One region of the Rhodoferax sp. P2_H8_2 genome, then DNA from elsewhere that is predicted to be linked to it. Evidence: riboswitches for the same ligand, from Rfam matches in the RefSeq annotation. Region 1 holds a riboswitch; the other holds the start of a gene.
The links. Region 1 has a riboswitch for S-adenosylhomocysteine ahead of metH (methionine synthase). Riboswitches for the same ligand answer to the same signal wherever they lie in the genome.
Positions count from the first base shown of each region.

Region 2: another riboswitch for S-adenosylhomocysteine. It lies ahead of ahcY (adenosylhomocysteinase); the one in region 1 lies ahead of metH (methionine synthase).

Region 1 is NZ_JBFUFW010000003.1:501,801-511,329, forward strand. It holds gene AC1DV6_RS07970 (homocysteine S-methyltransferase family protein) at 1-685, shown strand, start outside; gene AC1DV6_RS07975 (cyclic nucleotide-binding domain-containing protein) at 773-1,348, opposite strand; S-adenosyl-L-homocysteine riboswitch at 1,440-1,520, shown strand; gene metH (methionine synthase) at 1,545-4,349, shown strand; gene AC1DV6_RS07985 (prepilin-type N-terminal cleavage/methylation domain-containing protein) at 4,403-4,891, opposite strand; gene AC1DV6_RS07990 (GspE/PulE family protein) at 5,033-6,790, shown strand; gene AC1DV6_RS07995 (type II secretion system F family protein) at 6,797-8,035, shown strand; gene AC1DV6_RS08000 (pilin) at 8,223-8,657, shown strand; gene AC1DV6_RS08005 (prepilin-type N-terminal cleavage/methylation domain-containing protein) at 8,767-9,243, shown strand; gene AC1DV6_RS08010 (type IV pilus modification PilV family protein) at 9,240-9,529, shown strand, end outside.
Region 2 is NZ_JBFUFW010000007.1:45,752-55,280, reverse strand. It holds gene metF (methylenetetrahydrofolate reductase [NAD(P)H]) at 1-427, opposite strand, end outside; gene AC1DV6_RS13320 (TlyA family RNA methyltransferase) at 439-1,311, opposite strand; gene ahcY (adenosylhomocysteinase) at 1,324-2,772, opposite strand; S-adenosyl-L-homocysteine riboswitch at 2,847-2,940, opposite strand; gene AC1DV6_RS13310 (peptide chain release factor 3) at 3,022-4,653, shown strand; gene AC1DV6_RS13305 (S41 family peptidase) at 4,706-6,157, shown strand; gene AC1DV6_RS13300 (HAD family hydrolase) at 6,173-7,006, shown strand; gene AC1DV6_RS13295 (hypothetical protein) at 7,087-7,560, shown strand; gene AC1DV6_RS13290 (hypothetical protein) at 7,711-8,139, shown strand; gene AC1DV6_RS13285 (LysE family translocator) at 8,158-8,778, opposite strand; gene AC1DV6_RS13280 (helix-turn-helix transcriptional regulator) at 8,863-9,529, shown strand, end outside.

The DNA.
Region 1 (9,529 bases):
ATATTCCACACCCGACAAGCCGCGTTTTGTCGCTGGCGCGCTCGGCCCCACGCCCAAGACAGCCAGCATCAGCCCGGACGTCAACGACCCAGGCGCACGCAACGTGACGTTTGAAGAACTGCGCGCGGCGTATTACGACCAGACCAAGGCGCTGGTCGAAGGGGGTGCGGATGTGATTCTGGTGGAAACCATTTTCGACACGCTGAACGCCAAAGCAGCGTTGTTTGCGGTGGACGAATACTTTGAAGACAGCGGCGAGCGCCTGCCTATCCTGATTAGCGGCACCGTGACGGACGCGTCAGGTCGCATCCTGAGCGGGCAAACCGTCACCGCTTTCTGGCACAGCGTGCGCCATGCGCAACCGCTGGCCATCGGCCTGAACTGCGCGCTCGGTGCGACGCTGATGCGCCCCTATATCCAGGAGCTCAACCGCGCGGCGCCGGACACCTTCATCAGCTGCTACCCGAATGCCGGTTTGCCCAACCCGATGAGCGATACCGGTTTTGACGAAACGCCGGATGTCACCTCGCGCCTGGTGCGGGAGTTTGCGGCCGAGGGGCTGGTCAATATCGTCGGTGGCTGCTGCGGCACGACGCCGGACCACATTGGCGCGATTGCACATGCGGTGTTGCCATTGGCAACGCGCAGCCTTCAGCGCAATTACTTCTACAAAGAGGCTGCTTGACGCTTAAGAGCTGCAATTCCGCGCCGGGCCACCCCAAGCGGAATTAGCCTCCTTGGGGGGGCGGCAACCCGCGCAGCGGCGGAGCTCTTATTGCGGCGGCCGGGGCACGATGACATTGGCCAACTCATCCCGCATCGCGGTGGCGAGGCGGGCGTAGAGCTTGAGCTGTCGATTCGTGTCGCGCAGACGCTCGGCAATATTGGCGGAGATACCCAAGAGCAGCCGCGCGGCGATGGCAGGCTTCTCGGCAATCATGGTTTCTATCGCTTCCCGCGTCAGCACGGCGCACCAGACGTCCGAGCTGGCCGTGCACGAAGCGGAGCGCGGCTCATGGTCCACCAGCCCGATCTCGCCAATCAGGCTGCCCGGCCCCAGGACGCGAATGGTGACGGGGTCAGTCCGGCTGACCGTAATGCGCTCAACGACCACGTCGCCTTCGACCAGCAAGGCCATGAAACCGTCGTCGCCGCTGTCGCCCTCCTTGATGAAGGTGGTGCCAGCCTCGTAAAAACGGGGCGTCATGAAGCTGATTACGACGCGCGCTTCGTCCAGGCTAAGGCTGGTCAGCGCTTCCGGCGCCGCCAGCAGTTCGGCCGCATAGTCCGCACCCTTGGTGCCTGTGGTCAGGTCCGAGAGTTGCGCAAAGGAATCGACTTGGGTCATGGGTGGCGCTCCTGGCAGGCCTGTGGAGCCTGTTTTGCGCCATGGTAGCTTACTGGCACGCTACGGGTCACCGTTCGCCCTTAAAATTGCGCCATCCAAGGAGCGTTGCAGCAGTCACGGTTCGACTGTCAGGCTTGGACGAATTTCACTTTGACAACCACGCTCACCTGAATGCTTTTTTTTGCAGGTGAGATTAATGTCTGTCGCTACTCCGGTTTTCCCACCCCCCATGATGCTGTCCGGCCTGGAGCCGGTGCAGGTGGACGCCCAATCCCTTTTCGTTAACGTCGGTGAGCGCACGAACGTCACTGGCTCCAAAGTCTTCGCGCGAATGATCCTGAACGGCGAGTTCGAGCAAGCGTTGGCGGTCGCGCGCCAGCAGGTGGAAAACGGCGCACAAATCATCGACATCAACATGGACGAGGCCATGCTGGACAGCCAGGCCGCGATGGTGCGCTTCCTGAACCTGATTGCCAGCGAACCCGATATTTCTCGCGTGCCCATCATGATCGACAGCTCCAAGTGGAGCGTCATCGAAGCCGGCCTGCGCTGCGTACAAGGCAAGGGCATTGTCAATTCCATCAGCATGAAAGAGGGTGAGCCCGAGTTTCGCCGCCAGGCCATGCTGGTGCGCCGTTACGGCGCAGCGGCGGTGGTGATGGCGTTTGATGAAAAGGGCCAGGCCGACACCTACCAGCGCAAGATAGAAATTTGCGAGCGGGCCTACCGCATCCTGGTAGACGAAGTCGGCTTTCCGCCCGAAGACATCATCTTTGACCCCAACATCTTCGCGATTGCCACGGGTATCGAAGAGCATAACAACTACGCGGTGGACTTCATCGAGGCCACGGCCTGGATCAAGAAAAACCTGCCTGGCGCCAAGGTGTCTGGCGGCGTATCGAATGTGAGCTTCTCGTTCCGCGGCAATGACCCAGTGCGCGAAGCCATACACACGGTATTTCTGTACCACGCGATCAAGGCGGGCATGGACATGGGCATCGTCAACGCAGGCATGGTCGGTGTCTACGACGATCTGGAGCCTGAGTTGCGCGAACGCGTCGAAGACGTGGTGCTGAACCGCCGCCCCGATGCCGGCGAGCGTCTGGTCGAAGTGGCAGAGACCGCGAAGAGTGGCGCCAAGGACGAAAGCAAAAAACTGGAATGGCGCGGCACACTGGAAAACCCGGTCACGGTGGGCCAGCGCCTGTCGCACGCGCTGGTGCACGGCATCACCGATTTCATTACCCAAGACACCGAAGAGGCCTACCGAGAGATTCTGGCCAAGGGCGGCCGTCCGCTGCACGTCATCGAAGGCCCGCTGATGGACGGCATGAACGTTGTCGGCGACCTGTTTGGTCAGGGCAAGATGTTTTTGCCGCAAGTGGTCAAGAGCGCGCGGGTCATGAAGTCGGCCGTGGCGCATTTGCTACCGTATATCGAAGCGGAAAAACTGGCAATGGTCGAAGCCGGTGGCGAAGCCAAGGCCAAGGGCAAGATCGTCATTGCCACCGTCAAGGGCGATGTGCACGACATTGGCAAGAACATCGTCACCGTGGTCTTGCAATGCAACAACTTTGACGTGGTCAATATGGGCGTGATGGTGCCCGCCCACGAAATTCTGGCCAAGGCCAAGGCGGAAGGCGCCGACATCATTGGCCTGTCCGGTCTGATCACGCCCAGCCTGGAAGAGATGCAGTACGTCGCGGCCGAGATGCAGAAGGACGATTACTTCCGCCTGCGCCAAATGCCGTTGTTGATCGGTGGCGCAACCACCAGCCGGGTCCACACCGCCGTCAAAATCTCGCCGCATTACGAAGGCCCGATCGTCTATGTGCCCGATGCCTCGCGCAGCGTCAGCGTCGCGCAGGGGTTGCTGAGCGATGGCGCAGCCCAGTACATCGCCGAGGTCAACGCTGATTACGACAAGGTGCGTACGCAGCACGCGAACAAGAAGCAGACACCGCTGTGGCCCATCGCCAAAGCGCGCGCTAACAAGACGCCTGTCGACTGGGTGAGTTACCAGCCCACGGTGCCCAAGTTCATTGGCCGGCGAGTCTTCAAGAACTTTGATCTGACCGAGCTGGCCCAATACATCGACTGGGGCCCGTTCTTCCAGACCTGGGATTTGGCGGGGCCGTACCCGGCCATCCTGAACGACGAGGTGGTGGGCGCGGAGGCGAAGAAGGTGCTGGCGGATGGCCAAGCCATGTTGAAAAAGATCATCGACGGCCGATGGCTCACCGCCAATGCGGTGGTTGCGCTGTACCCGGCTAATTCGGTGAACGATGACGACATTGCGTTCTATACCGACGAGAGCCGCAGCGAGGTTGCGCTGACCTGGTACGGCCTGCGACAACAGGCTGAGAAGCAGGAAATCGATGGCGTGATGCGTCCGAGCCGTTGCCTGGCTGATTTTGTGGCGCCGCGAATTGCTATGAATTCAGGAGCTGCTCACGCACATTCTGCGGGCGCTACAGGCCAAAAAGGCACTGAAACCAAGGACTACGCAGGCCTCTTCGCCGTCACTGCCGGCATTGGCGCCGAAAAGCGCGCTGCAGCGTTTGAAGCATTGCACGACGACTACTCCTCCATCATGCTCAAGGCCATCGCCGACCGCTTGGCCGAAGCCTTTGCCGAGTACCTGCACGAACGCGTACGTACTGACTTGTGGGGCTATGCCGCGCAAGAGGCGCTGAATGTGGAAGACCTGATCGCTGAAAAATACAAAGGCATCCGACCCGCGCCGGGTTACCCCGCCTGCCCGGACCACAGCGTCAAGCGGGAGATGTTTGCACTGCTGCAATGCGAAGAGATTGGCATGGGCATCACCGAAAGCCTGGCAATGACGCCAGCGGCAAGTGTCAGCGGCTTCTACATCGGACACCCGGATGCGGTTTACTTCAATGTGGGCAAGATTGGAGATGACCAGCTGCAGGACCTGGCGCAACGGCGGCAGATGGATGCCAAGGATTTGCAGCGGTTGTTGGCGCCGAATTTGTAGCGGACAAAAAAAGAGCGCCTGAGGCGCTCTTTTTTAGGAATGAAATTTGAGCTTCAGCAACCGTTTGTCGTGAGAGCCACCAAAGTAATAGTGGGCGCTGCATTTGCTGCTGCTGCCGTGTAGGTAATACGGCAGTTTGCGGCTGTGGTTGCCCCAGTAGCAGTAAATGTGACCGGGCCTGCTCCTGCCACAGTAATGCCCTCGTTCGCAGGAGTAACAATGCCCATCGCTGCTTGAATGCCGGCTGGTGTTGCGGCAGGGTATTTGTTGACCATGGTAACCAACGCGCCGTCCATGTTGACCGAGCCTGCAGCCACAGTGCAGGTGCCCGCTGGATTGGCAACAAGGTCCAACTCACAACGTGCTTTGGCCAGCGCAGCTGCAGTACGCATAGATCCATACAACGCGTTCATTTTTGCGGCCCGGGCATCGGTCTGCGCCGCAATGTATTTGGGCAGGGCAATGGCAGCCAAAATCCCAATGATTACTACAACAATAATCAACTCAATCAGCGTAAAACCATTCTGGTGTTTGCGGCTCAAATTTATCTCCTAGTATTCAGATTCAAAATATATCTTTGGTGTCCCTGTGTGCATTATCGTTTAAACCTTGATTTAACCCAAGCCTTGCCTGCTTCTCGTGCTATCATTTTTTCACTAACGCACTAGATACGGGACACACATATGCCGGTTGCAACACCCACTGCGCCCGACGGCCCTCGCCCCGCACCTGGCCGGCCCGAGAAGCTGCGGCTGGGCGATGTGCTGGTCCAGCAAAAACTGATTTCCCAGGAGCAGTTGCAACAGACGCTAGAGCTGCAGCGCACCACGGGCAAAAAAGTGGGGCGCCTGCTGATCGAGACGGGCGTAATCACCGAAGAGTTGCTAGCCAATGGCTTGGCGCGCCAGCTGCGGATCCCATTCGTTAACCTGAAGACGTTTCCGTTCCGCGCCGATGTGGTCAAGCTGTTGCCAGAGTCCTCTGCGCGCCGCTTCAAGGCCCTCGCCCTGGAAGACAAGGGCGACTCCCTGCTGGTTGCCTTGTCTGACCCCTTGGATTTGTTTGCGTTCGACGAACTGACCCGTATTCTCAAGCGCAATATTTCGATTGCGGCAGTTCCAGAGAGCCAGTTGGCGGCCGCGTTTGACCGGCTGTACCGCCGTACTGAAGAAATCAGTGGCTTGGCCCGTGCGCTGGAAAAGGATTTGGGCGACGCGGTTGACTTCGGTGAACTGACGGCAACTGTAGGCATCGAAGGTGCGCCGGTGGTGCGCTTGCTGCAGTCGCTGTTCGAGGATGCGGTGCAGGTCGGTGCTTCGGACGTGCACATTGAGCCGCAGGAAAACAGTTTGCAAATCCGCGTGCGTGTGGATGGTGTGTTGCAAACCCAGACCCAGGCCGACAAGCGTATTGGTGGCGCATTGGCCCAACGGCTCAAGCTTATGGCGGGCCTGGATATTTCCGAAAAACGGCTGCCGCAGGATGGACGCTTTAGTGTGCGGTTGAAGGACGTCACCATTGATGTGCGTCTCAGCACCCTGCCAACTACCTATGGCGAATCCGCTGTGATGCGCTTGCTGATACAGGGCGCTGGTATGCGCCGGCTGGATGGCATCGGCATGCCGCCAGACATGCTGCGGCGATTCCGTGAAGTGCTGAGCCGCAGCGCTGGCATGGTGTTGGTCACAGGCCCGACTGGTTCAGGGAAGACCACGACGCTATACGCCGCGTTGGCAGAAATCAACGCCGCTGAACTCAAAGTGATCACCGTCGAAGACCCTGTTGAATATCGGTTGCCCGGAATTACGCAAGTGCAGGTTAACGACAAGATTGAATTGAGTTTCTCCAAGGTTCTGCGCTCCTGCCTGCGACAAGACCCGGACGTGATTTTGGTGGGCGAAATGCGCGATGCAGAAACGGCCGAGATTGGTCTGCGGGCTGCGATCACTGGCCACTTGGTGCTGTCGACATTGCACACGCGGGATGCGATCAGCACACCCTTCCGGTTGCTAGATATGGGCGTGCCATCGTTCATGGTGTCCACCTCTCTGCAGGCGGTTATCGCACAACGCCTCGTGCGTTTGAATTGCCAAGAGTGTGCTGCGCCCCATCAGCCAACGCCCCAGGAGCAGAGTTGGCTGGATGCATTGCTCGCCAAGGGTGAGACGGTTCCAGCAAAGCGCGGCCTTGGATGCTCCGCCTGCAATGGGACCGGATATGCCGGTCGCCAGGGCGTTTATGAGCTGCTCGAAATGGATGCGGAACTGACGCAGGCGGCGTCTCGGTCCGATCCCGCCGCATTCATGCGTGCTGCCAGAGAACGGATGGCGGGCCACACCATGGCACACCATGCACTGGAGTTGGTCCGCCAGGGGCGCACCTCGTTGGCAGAGGCTTTACGTGTCGGGTTTGATCTCGACGATGCCTTCGAGAGCGACTAAAGATCGATGGCCCTTTACACATGGAAAGGTCGCAACAACCGGGGTGAGGCGGTTGGCGGGCAGTTGGAGGCAATGACCGAGGGTGGCGTTGCTGACCAGTTGCTTTCTATTGGCGTTGCTCCTGTGCATATTGCTTTGGCGCCCGCGGCCACAGATACGCCTTCCGAGGGAATATTCGCTCGACTGAACCGCAAACCAGTCAATGACGAAGACCTGATGATCTTCTCGCGCCAGATGTACACCCTGAACAAGGCGGGGGTGCCAATACTGCGGGCTTTTGCCGGACTGCAGGCATCGGCCAACAAGCCTGCAATGGTGGACCTTCTGAAAGACATTCGATCCAGTTTGGATCAAGGCCGTGAGTTGTCCGCCGCGATGGCCCGGCATATGGATTTGTTCGGTGGCTTCTATATCTCCATGATCAAAGTCGGCGAGATGACTGGCCGTCTGACGGAAGTGTTCATCCGCCTGACCGAGCATCTGGAGTTCGAACGCGATGTGCGCGAACGCATCAAGCAGGCCATGCGTTACCCGACGTTTGTCGTGATTGCCATGGCGGTGGCCATAGTCATCCTGAATATTTTCGTGATCCCGGTGTTCGCCAAGGTGTTCGCCGGGTTCAATGCTGAACTGCCGCTTATCACCCGCGGTTTGCTGGGATTCTCCGGCTGGATGTTGAAGTGGTGGCCTTTCCTCTTGGCGCTGCTGGTCGGTCTGGCTATGGTGGTACGGGGTTATTTGCGCACAGAAGAAGGCCGATACCGCTGGGATTCTCGCAAACTCAAGTTGCCCATCGTAGGCGAGATAATTCTGAAAGCCACGCTGGCGCGCTTCGCACGCAGCTTTGCCCTGTCCAGCCAAAGCGGTGTGCCGCTGGTGCAAGCGCTGACCGTGGTGGCCCAGACGGTGGACAACGCCTATATCGGCAGCCGGATCGAACAGATGCGCGACGGCATCGAACGGGGTGAGAGTATTTCGCGCTGCGCTGCTGCTACTGGCGTGTTTACGCCAGTGGTGCTGCAGATGATCAACGTGGGCGAAGAGACCGGTGAATTGGACGCCCTGCTGTTTGAAATCGCAGAAATGTACGAGCGCGACACGGACTACGCGATCAAGGGCCTGTCCGCAGCCATCGAGCCCATATTGCTGGCGGTTGTCGCGGTCCTAGTGCTGCTTTTGGCTTTGGGCGTGTTCCTGCCCCTGTGGAATTTGGGGCAGGCGGCGATGGGCCGTGGGGGTGGCTAAACGGGCTGGGGGAGTTGTAAGGACACCAAAACACGGCAAAAACCATAGCATTCAGCGACTTAACGCGTGTATCTAACCTTGCGGTTTAAGTGGGATATGCTAATAATCGAAACATGAGGTACGGCCCGGGAAAACGGCGTACCGTACGTATATAACGTTGGATCTTTTTTATTTCGAGGTGCATGACATGAAGCAAACACAACGCGGCTTTACTCTCATTGAATTGGTAATGGTCATCGTGATTCTGGGCATTCTGGCCGCAGTCGCGCTGCCCAAGTTCGTTGACCTGTCCACGGAAGCCGGTAACGCTGCGGCGCAAGGTGTGGTTGGCGGCATTGCTTCCAGCTCTGCCATTAACTATGCGTCAAAGGCCGCTGGCAAAGCCGGTACTACCACGCTGAACGGTGACAACGCCGCAACATGTACTGGTCCGAATATGACCGCGTTGGTGTCTGGTGTAACTTTTGCAACTGCTGCAGGTGCAACTACATCTGCCAACGCATACAACGTGACGACAGGTGCTGGAACATGCCTGAATAGCCCTGGAGTTGCAGTAACCTGCTTGGTGCAAGGTTCCAAGGGCGTAGCGCAGACAGCCACGGTTATTTGCACAGGCCCATAATTCTGTGTGCGCCGCGCTTCCCGGTGCGGTTCACCAGGGATGCATGGACCCCACCGGATCGCGCGAAAGCTTTGTCATGAGGCTTTCGCGTTTTGCATTCAGGGGCACCATGAAACATCGCGGGTTCACGCTTGTCGAGCTAGTGATTGTCTTGGTACTTTTGGGGCTACTGGCAGCCTACGCGGCCCCCCGCATTCTGGACACCCAAGCCTTCAATACCCGAGGGCTCTATGACCAAACCCAAGCGTTGCTGCGGTACGCTCAAAAAGTGGCGATTGCCCAACGCCGTACGGTGTGCATCAGATTTACAAGTACCGTGGCGACGTTGACCATGGCGTCGACCTCTGGGGCGACCAGTTGCACCCCTGCCACACCTCTGACGGGGCCGCAAGGCGAGATACCTGCAGCAATAACGGCCAAGGGCGCAGCCACTTATGGCACCACACCTCTCCAGTTGAACTTCAATGGACTGGGTCAGCCTATCAATGACCTCGGAGCGGCATGGGCCACCGTGCAGACAGTGAATATTACGAACGGGCCTGCGGGCGGTATCACTGTCCAGCCTGTGACGGGCTACGTGCAATGAAGCACACGCGCGGCTTTACGCTGGTCGAGGTCATCTTCTTTATTGTGGTGGTCTCGCTTGCCATGGTGGGCATTTTGTCGGTCATGAATACGACGGTTAAAAGCAGCGCTGACCCCATGGTGCGCAAGCAAACGCTAGCGATTGCCGAGTCCTTGCTCGAAGAGATTCTGCAAAAGGGGTTTACCGACCCGGATGGCTCCAATGCGGGGGAGACGGGGCGCATAAATTGGGACAACGTTGCCGACTACAACGGCTATTCGAATACGGCAATCGAGGACCAGCAAGG
Region 2 (9,529 bases), on a different contig from region 1:
GATGCACCTCCGGATACGCCGCCACTTCGATATGGAATGCATCTCCGGTCTCTGCGCGAATGAACGCCACCAGATCACTGGCGTATTGGAACTCACCACCTGCCCCATAGCCACTGGGCAAATCACCGCGCAAAGCAACGAGGCGCTTCACGCCCATCGCCGTGAGTTGCGCCAGTTGGGCGCGCACCGTGACTTTGGTGGCGCCTACGCACGAGAAATGCGATGCAGCCGCGACGCCTTCGGCCAGAATTTCACTGACCGTATTGAACGTGCCATCCTGGGTCGAGCCACCCGCACCAAAAGTCACCGAGCAAAACTCAGGCTTCAGCGCGTACAACTGCTGGCGCGCAACGCGCAGCTTATCCGCCCCCTCCGGGGTTTTGGGCGGGAAGAACTCCAGGCTGACCGGGAAAGTAGTGTCCGTCATGGCAATGTGTCTTATGCAGCGGGCGCCGTATTGCGCGCGCAGATGAAAAATTCGCGGTTTCCGTCGCCGCCTTCGATGGGCGAGTCGAACCAATGCGTGACTTCCAGCCCCAGGTCTCTGCAAGCCGTGCGTACGCGCTCCTCGACCAATGCGTACATAGTGTCATCGCGCACGATGCCGCCCTTGCCCACCTGGCCGGGTTGCAACTCAAACTGCGGCTTGACCAGCGTCAACAAAATGCCGCCCGCCTTGAGCATGGGCACCACCGCTGGCAACACCAGCGTTTGCGAAATGAAGGCCAGGTCCGCGACGATCAGGTCAAACGGTGGTGCGAATTCAGCGGGCAGCTCAGTTGGCTCAACGTCCGCTGCTTCGTCTTCACCATCGTCTTCGTACCCGTCATTTTCCTCATCAAATTGGCCGTCAGCGCCCGTGCTACGTGCGTAAGCAGCTATCAAATCAGTAGCAGATAGAGTACGGGCATTGACGCTTTCCACACACAGCACACGCGCATCACCGCGCAAGCTGGGGTGCAACTGGGCACTGCCCACGTCCACGCCCACCACGGACTCGGCCCCGGCTTGCAGCAGGCAGTCGGTAAAACCGCCCGTGCTTTGCCCAACGTCCATGCAGCGCATTCCTTTCACCGAAAGGCCAACGTGCTTGAGCGCAGCTTCCAGCTTCAGACCACCCCGCGACACATAACGTGCCTCGGAGTCGTCCAAGAGCTGGATGGGTGCGTCTTCCGGAACCTCATCGCCATTTTTGGCGACCCGTTTCCACTCTTCTCCCTTGCGCCATTGCACGCCATCGGCGATCAGACGCTGGGCTTGGGAACGGGTGCTGGCCAGCCCGCGCTGAACCAGCAATTGGTCAATTCGCATGCAGTCCTTGGCTTAGTAGCGGTAGGTTTCTTTTTTGTACGGACCGGCCTTGGAGACGCCAATGTAGGCAGCCTGTTCGGTAGTCAGTTCCGTCAGCATCGCGCCGACCTTCTTCAGGTGCAAACGGGCCACCTTCTCGTCCAGGTGCTTGGGCAATACATAGACCTTGCCGACCTTGTATTCCTTGGGCTTGGTGAACAGTTCGATCTGGGCAATCGTCTGGTTCGCGAAGCTGGAGGACATCACAAAGCTTGGGTGGCCTGTACCGCAACCCAGGTTCACCAGGCGGCCCTTGGCCAGCAGGATGATGCGCTTCTCGGCCTTCTTGCCGCTCTTGGGGAAGATCACATGGTCGACTTGAGGCTTGATCTCTTCCCACTTGCACTTGGCCAGCGATGCGACATCGATTTCGTTGTCAAAGTGGCCGATGTTGCAGACGATAGCCTGGTCCTTCATCGCGTCCATGTGCTTGTAGGTGATGACGTTCTTGTTACCGGTGGTGGTCACGAAAATGTCGGCCTTGTCGGCAGCGTATTCCATGGTCACAACCTTGTAGCCTTCCATCGCGGCTTGCAATGCGTTGATCGGATCGATCTCCGTCACCCACACTTGGGCGGAGAGCGCGCGCAGTGCTTGGGCAGAACCCTTACCCACGTCGCCGTAGCCAGCCACCAGCGCGACCTTGCCAGCGATCATTACGTCGGTCGCACGCTTGATGCCGTCCACCAGCGATTCGCGGCAACCGTACAGGTTGTCGAACTTGCTCTTGGTCACCGAGTCGTTGACGTTGATGGCGCGCATCTTCAGGTCGCCCTTGCCGGCCATTTCCTCCAGGCGCATCACGCCGGTCGTAGTTTCCTCGGTCACGCCCATGATGTTTTTCAGGCGGCGGCTGTACCAAGTGGGGTCGACCTTCAACTTGGCCTTGATGCTGTTGAACAGGCAAATTTCTTCATGGCTACCGGGCTTGGCCAGAACCTTGATGTCCTTCTCGGCGCGGGCGCCCAAGTGCATCAGAAGCGTGGCATCACCGCCGTCGTCCAGGATCATGTTCGGACCTTCAGCTGCGGTGCCCTTTTTACCGCTGAATTCAAAAATGCGATGGGTGTAGTCCCAATAGTCTTCCAGCGTCTCGCCCTTGACGGCGAACACCGGCGTGCCAGTGGCGGCAATCGCGGCAGCGGCGTGGTCTTGTGTGGAGAAGATGTTGCACGAAGCCCAACGCACATCGGCGCCCAGGGCTTTCAGCGTTTCAATCAGCACGCCGGTCTGGATGGTCATGTGCAGCGAACCGGTGATGCGCGCGCCCTTCAGCGGCTGGCTCTTGGTGAACTCTTCGCGGATGGCCATCAGGCCGGGCATTTCGGTCTCGGCAATGGTCAGCTCTTTGCGGCCCCACTGCGCAAGGCTCAGGTCGGCAATTTTGTAATCTTGGTTTTTTACGGGCTTCAGTACGCTCATGGCTCACTCCAAAAGTAAATTTGAAAGCCACTGACAAGTACGGGAATCGGGGAAAAGGACTCACCGCACAGACCAGTGGGTGAGCGTGGTTGGTGCTTGAACTGATCAAATTCAATCAGCTTTCCGAGCCTCGCTCACTGGTCGTGAACTGCAACGCTCCTCGGAAAGCGATAATTCTAGCCTTTTCCAGAACTCTGCACCAGATCGCACGGCCACCAAAGGCCCGCGACGCCTGCATTCCATTTGCCCATGTCTTTCCTCGAAGAAACCCGTCGCCGCCGCACCTTTGCGATCATTTCCCACCCGGACGCCGGTAAAACCACGCTGACCGAAAAGCTGCTGCTGTTCTCGGGCGCGATCCAGATTGCCGGCTCGGTGAAGGCGCGCAAGGCCAGTCGCCATGCGACTTCCGACTGGATGGAAATCGAGAAGCAGCGCGGCATTTCGGTCGCGTCATCGGTAATGCAAATGGCTTACCGCGACCATGTGGTCAACCTGCTGGACACACCCGGCCACAAGGACTTTTCGGAAGACACCTACCGCGTGCTGACCGCGGTGGACTCGGCGCTGATGGTGATTGATGCAGCCAACGGTGTGGAAGCGCAAACCCGCCGCCTGATCGAAGTCTGCCGCCAACGCGATACACCCATCATCACCTTCGTCAACAAGATGGACCGCGAAGTGCGCGAGCCGTTGGACATCCTGGACGAGATCGAACGCGAACTGGGCATGCCCTGCGTACCGATGACTTGGCCGGTGGGTCAGGGCAAGGCCTTTGGAGGCATCATCAATTTGCGCACGCAGGCGATGACGGTGTTCGAGTCGGGCAGCGAACGCCGCCCGCAGGACTTTGACACCGTGCCGCTCAACGATTCGGATTCATTGGCCAAGCGCTTTGGCCATGAATGGACCAGCGCGATGGAAAGCATGGAGCTGGCCACCGGCGCTTCCCCCGCCTGGGACCATGAGGCCTTTCTGGCCGGCAAGCAAACACCCGTGTTCTTTGGCTCCGGCGTCAACAACTTTGGCGTGATGGAAGTGCTGGACGCGTTGGTGGACCTGGCGCCATCACCCGGCCCGCGCACCAGCTCCTTTGTTGTCAACAAACAGCCCGTGATCAAACAGGTGCAGCCCGATGACGAGTCGTTCAGCGGCGTGGTCTTCAAGGTGCAGGCCAACATGGACGCCAACCACCGCGACCGCATCGCCTTTGTGCGCATGGCCTCCGGCAAATACACCCCAGGCATGAAGCTCAAAGTGATGCGCACGGCTAAGGAGCTACGCCCCACGTCCGTCGTCACCTTCATGAGCCAGCGCCGTGAGGCGGTGGAAGAAGCCTACGCAGGCGATATCGTCGGCTTTACCACGCACGGCGGCGTGCAACTGGGCGACACGATTACCGACGGCAGCGTGAACCTGATGTACACCGGACTGCCCTTTTTCGCACCTGAAATGTTCATGACTGTGGTGCTGCGCAACCCTTTGCGCACCAAGCAGTTGCAGCAGGGCCTGGCCCAATTGGGCGAAGAAGGTGCGATCCAGGTGTTCCGCCCTGAGATGGGCGGCAACATGCTGTTGGGCGCCGTCGGTCAGCTGCAATTTGAAGTGGTGCAGCATCGATTGAAAGGCGAATACGACGCCGACATCCGCCTGGAAGGCTGCCAGTACACCGGCGCGCGATGGATCACGGCTGACACACCCAAGGAGTTGCAAGAGTTTGTAAATGCCTACCCGCAGCGCATGGCGCGCGACGCGGCGGACACGCTGGCTTACCTGTGCACCAGCCCCTACGACGTGCGCCTGGCGCAAGAACGCTTCCCCAAGATTCACTTCCATCCGCTGCGTGAGCACGCGGGTCTGGCGCTGCAAAACGCAGGATAAACTGCCCGCATTAAAAAGCATTCAATGCTTGATTTTGAAAGGGAGCTTTCTGATGCGCGTAATTTCTCACCGTATGCAGCGCAATGTTGCGTACAGCTTTGTGTCTCTGGTATTGGCAGCAGGCCTGGCCGCCTGCGGTGGCGGAGGCGGCGGTGGTAGCACTGCGGCCAGCAACACTGCGCCCCCTGCTCCGCCTCCAGCATCGGCGTATCCTGCATCCAACACGCTAGCCAATGTCTGCACCGTAGAAGGCGAAAAAAAATTCGTTCGCTCCTATCTGGATGAAAAGTACCTGTGGTACCGCGAGATACCCACCGTCGATGCATCGACCTATACCAAGGTCATCGACTATTTCAAGGCCTTGCTGGTCAAGACACCTGATCCAAATGGTCTGCCAAAGGACCAGTTCAGTTTTGCGATCGCCACAGCCGATGCCGATTCGCTGTCGACGGGCGTGAATGTGGGATACGGTATCGAGTGGGCCCTGGATTCCAAAGGCCTTCAGCGTGTGGCCCAAGTCATGCCGGGGTCGCCCGCCGCCGATGCGGGCATGGCACGCGGAGGCCACATGGCTGGGGTCATCAGCTACAACGTGAACAGCTGGTACCCCAATACGGCCGGCGCGTTTGTTCAGTTCAAATACAGCGATAAACCGGGCGCAAGCGAGCGCACGATTTACCTGGCAGCGCGCACCGTCCAGGACGAACCCGTCCCGCTCGCCAGCACCGTCACCAGCCCCGGCGGCAAACGTGCCGGATACATCGCATTCACAGCCCACGCCCAAGGCGCACAGGACAAACTGATCACTGCGGTGCGTTCGCTTCAGACCAATGGGATCAGCGAGCTGGTGCTGGACATGCGTTACAACTCCGGCGGCTATCTCTACATCGCCAGCACACTGGCTGCGATGGTTACCGGCACGCAGGCTGACGGAAAAGTTTTTGAGGCCTTGCGCTTCAATGACAAGCGAACGTCGGATACCGCAGACAACATCTACCGTATCGCCAACAAAGTGGAATACGCGGAATCCACCTATCCCGTCGGCTACACACTGCCGCGCCTGAATCTGAAGCGGGTTTATGTGCTGACGTCGGCAGACACCTGCTCGGCCAGCGAATCCGTGATCAATGCCTTGCGCGGCGTCGATGTGGACGTCGTGTTGATTGGTAAATCCACCTGCGGCAAACCATATGGCTTTACGCGCAAGAACAATTGCGCCCTGTCTTACTACCCGATTGAATTCCAGGGTACCAATCAAAAGGGCTTTGGTGACTACAGCGCGGGTTTTGCACCGACATGCTCCGGCACCGATGACTTGGACCACGCGCTCGGTCAAACGCAGGAAGGCATGCTGTTTTCGGCGCTTTACCATCTGGACCACGGAAGCTGCGAGCCAGTCGCTGTGCAGAGGCAGTCTCTGACCATCAGCCCTCCTTCCGGGTACAGCTCGCTGTCGATAGAGCGCCCGCAACGCGGCCGCCTGTTGCGACCCACCTCTCCCTGACCTCCTTCGCCACGCATGCAACCGCTGTCGTCCTGGCCCCTGCATGCGCGGCGCGGTTTGGTAGGCGTATTCACCGACATTGATGACACGCTGACCACCGGCGGCGCCATCACCGCCGATGCGCTGCAAGCCCTGGCGGACTTGAAGGCGGCGGGGCTCATCATCATTCCCATTACTGGGCGCCCCATCGGCTGGTGCGAACCGTTCATTGCGGGCGTTGGCGAAAAACCGTGGCCGGTCGATGCGATGGTGGCAGAGAACGGTGGCGTCGCTTTTGCAAGCAAAAAAGGCCCGCAAGCCGCACAGAATGTGCGTGAGCAGCTATCAAAACTATACCAACAGGATTCGGATACCCGAGCCCGCAACCAGGCCCGCATGCAGCAAATCGCAGCGCAAATAGTGGCTGAAGTGCCTGGCGTGGCGCTGTCACGCGATGGCGGTGGCCGTGAAACCGACCTCGCGTTCGACTACAACGAATTTGCCAAGCTGCCGCCCGAAACGGTGCGGCAGGTCGTGACCTTGCTGCAAGCTGCGGGCATGCACACCACCGTCAGCAGCATCCACATCCATGGCTGCTTTGGTGACTTCACCAAATGGACCGGGGCTTGCTGGATCGCGCGTGAGCTGTTCGGGCGCGATCTTGCGCTGGAACTGGACCAATGGGTTTTCATCGGCGACTCTGGCAACGACCAAGCCATGTTTGAGCATTTCACCCATAGCGTTGGCGTGGCCAATATCTCGCATTACGCTGCAAACATGCAGCACCTGCCCCGCTACATCACACCGAGCGCACGAGGCACCGGGTTTGCCGAAATGGCGCATCGCATTCTGGAATCGCGTACCGCGTAAACGCTTGTAAGCAAAGGTAGGCGTGTCGTCGCGGCCTCACCCCAGCACGTTAAATAGCCTCTTACTGTTGGAGGTACTCCATGAAAAAGCTAATCGTTCTCGCTCTCGCCGCCTGTGCTCTGGCTCCTGCGTTCGCACAGACTTCGGTCGGTGTTTCCATCGGCGTCAACCAGCCAGGGATCTATGGCCGCATCAATATCGGCGACTTCCCACAGCCCCGTTTTATCAATGCGCAACCCGTCTTGATATCTCGCCCTGTGCACTATGTGCAGCAGCAACCCGCTTATTTGTACGTGCCACCAGGCCATCAGAGGAATTGGGGTCACTATTGCGGCCGTTACAACGCATGCGGCCAACCGGTCTACTTTGTCCGCGAAGACTGGGTTCGGGAGCGCTATGAATACCGCCGCCAGCATGACCGCTACGACAACCACGAACGCTGGGACCATGGACGTGGGCACGGCAATGGCAACGGAAATGGTCATGGCCGCGACCATGATCGGGGACGTGGCGACGACAGGCACGACCGCGACCATCGCGGCGGTCGTGACTAAAAACAAGGTGCTGACTTAACTCCAAGCCGTCGCTGCGTTGCGCAGCGCGCAGCCCATCGCACGTCCCAAAACGCTTGTAACGAAAAGTAGGCGTGTCATCTAGGCGTATCCTTGGGACGTTGAATGGTCTCTAACCGTGAAAGGTATCTCATGAAACGCCTCGCAATTCTTGCCCTCGCCGCCAGCGCTTTGGCCCCCGCCTTTGCGCAAACGTCGGTCGGCGTATCCATCGGGATCAATCAACCCGGTGTGTATGGCCAAATCGATATTGGCAATTTCCCCCAACCCCGCTTTATCAACGCGCAACCGATTCTGATCGCACGCCCGGTTCATTATGTGGAGCAACCGCCCATGTATCTGTACGTGCCACCAGGCCACCAGAAGAACTGGAGCAAGCACTGTGGGCGCTACAACGCATGTGGTCGGCCGGTCTATTTCGTTCGCGAAGACTGGGTGCGTGAGCGCTACGAAGACCACCGCCGCCATGACGGCCATGGTGACCGTGATGATGACCGCGGTAACGGCAAAGGTAAAGGCCATGGCAAAGACAAACACGGCAAAGGCCACGATCGCGACTAAGTCGACCAGCGCGCTGGCTTAACTCCAGGCCAGCGCAGCGGTCAACACCGCACAGCCCATCAGCAGCAATCCCATGGCACGCATCATCGCGGCCTGGGATTTTTGTATCCAAGCGCGCACGCGCAATGCCAGACTCGCCACCGCCCCATACACCGCGACCTGCGTCGCAACGGTGATTAAACACAACGCCAACGTACGCGCGGGCAATGCTGCCGCATCGTGCGGAATGAACGCCGGGAACAGCGCAAACGTAAACGCATAGGCCTTGGGATTCAACAGACAGGTTGTCACCGCGCGGCGATAAATGGCGCGACTGGAGGTGGCGACTGTCTGCTCCTGTTGCGGCGACGCAGCCGCATCAGCGCTGCGAAAAATGCCCCAACCTACCCAGAGCAGGTACAGCGTGCCCAAAAGCAGCATCACGCGAAACAGCGGCGGAAACGCCACCATCAACGCCGCCATGCCGGTGGCACCGACCACCACGTGAATCGCCCCGCCACTGGCAATACCCAACACCGAAGCCACCGCACCGCGCCGCCCGGCGCTGACGCTGCTGGCCAGCACATAGGCCATGTCCATGCCTGGCAACACGATGACGGCGAATACCGCCAGGAAATAAAGCCAAAGATCTAATCCCATGTTTGCCCCCGCGTTTTGAAAGATGGCGCAGTGTAGATTTGATATAGGTCTAAATTGGTCCTATATCGATCTATGATGATCGCCATGGACAAACCCCTGCAACGCGTGTTGGCTGCATTGGAATTGCTACAAGCGCACGCTAGCCTGACAAGCGCCGAGTTGGCAGAGCGGCTGGATGTGGAGCGCCGCACGGTGCGCCGCTATATCGTGGAGCTGGAGAAGTTTGGCGTGCCGATCCGCGCAACGCGCGGGCGCGATGGCCACTACGCGTTGATGCCCGGTTACAAACTGCCACCCTTGATGTTCTCCAACGACGAATCGCTGGCGCTGTCTGTGGGTCTGCGCGTTGCGCGTGAGCTGGGATTGAGCGGCATGACGCCCGCCGTGGCCAGCGCCCAGGCCAAGCTGGACCGGGTCATGCCCAAGTCGGTTAGCCGCAAAGTCGGCGACCTGAACACCGTGGTCACGCTGGATCTGGCGCGTCCGCAGGCAGAGGGCAATGGCAGCGAATTTTTCGCCGAGATCAGCCAGTGCGCCAGCACAGCCCGGCGCCTGCAGATGACGTACAGCGCGCTGGATGGCCGCACCACCGTGCGCGAACTCGATGCCTATGGTCTGGGCTATTTGTATGGCGCCTGGTATGTGGTGGGGTATTGCCACACGCGGCGCGCGCTGCGCTCGTTCCGTCTGGACCGGGTGCAGGCCGTGCAGGCGCTGCCCAAGTCATTTGGTCGACCCGACAATTTCGATG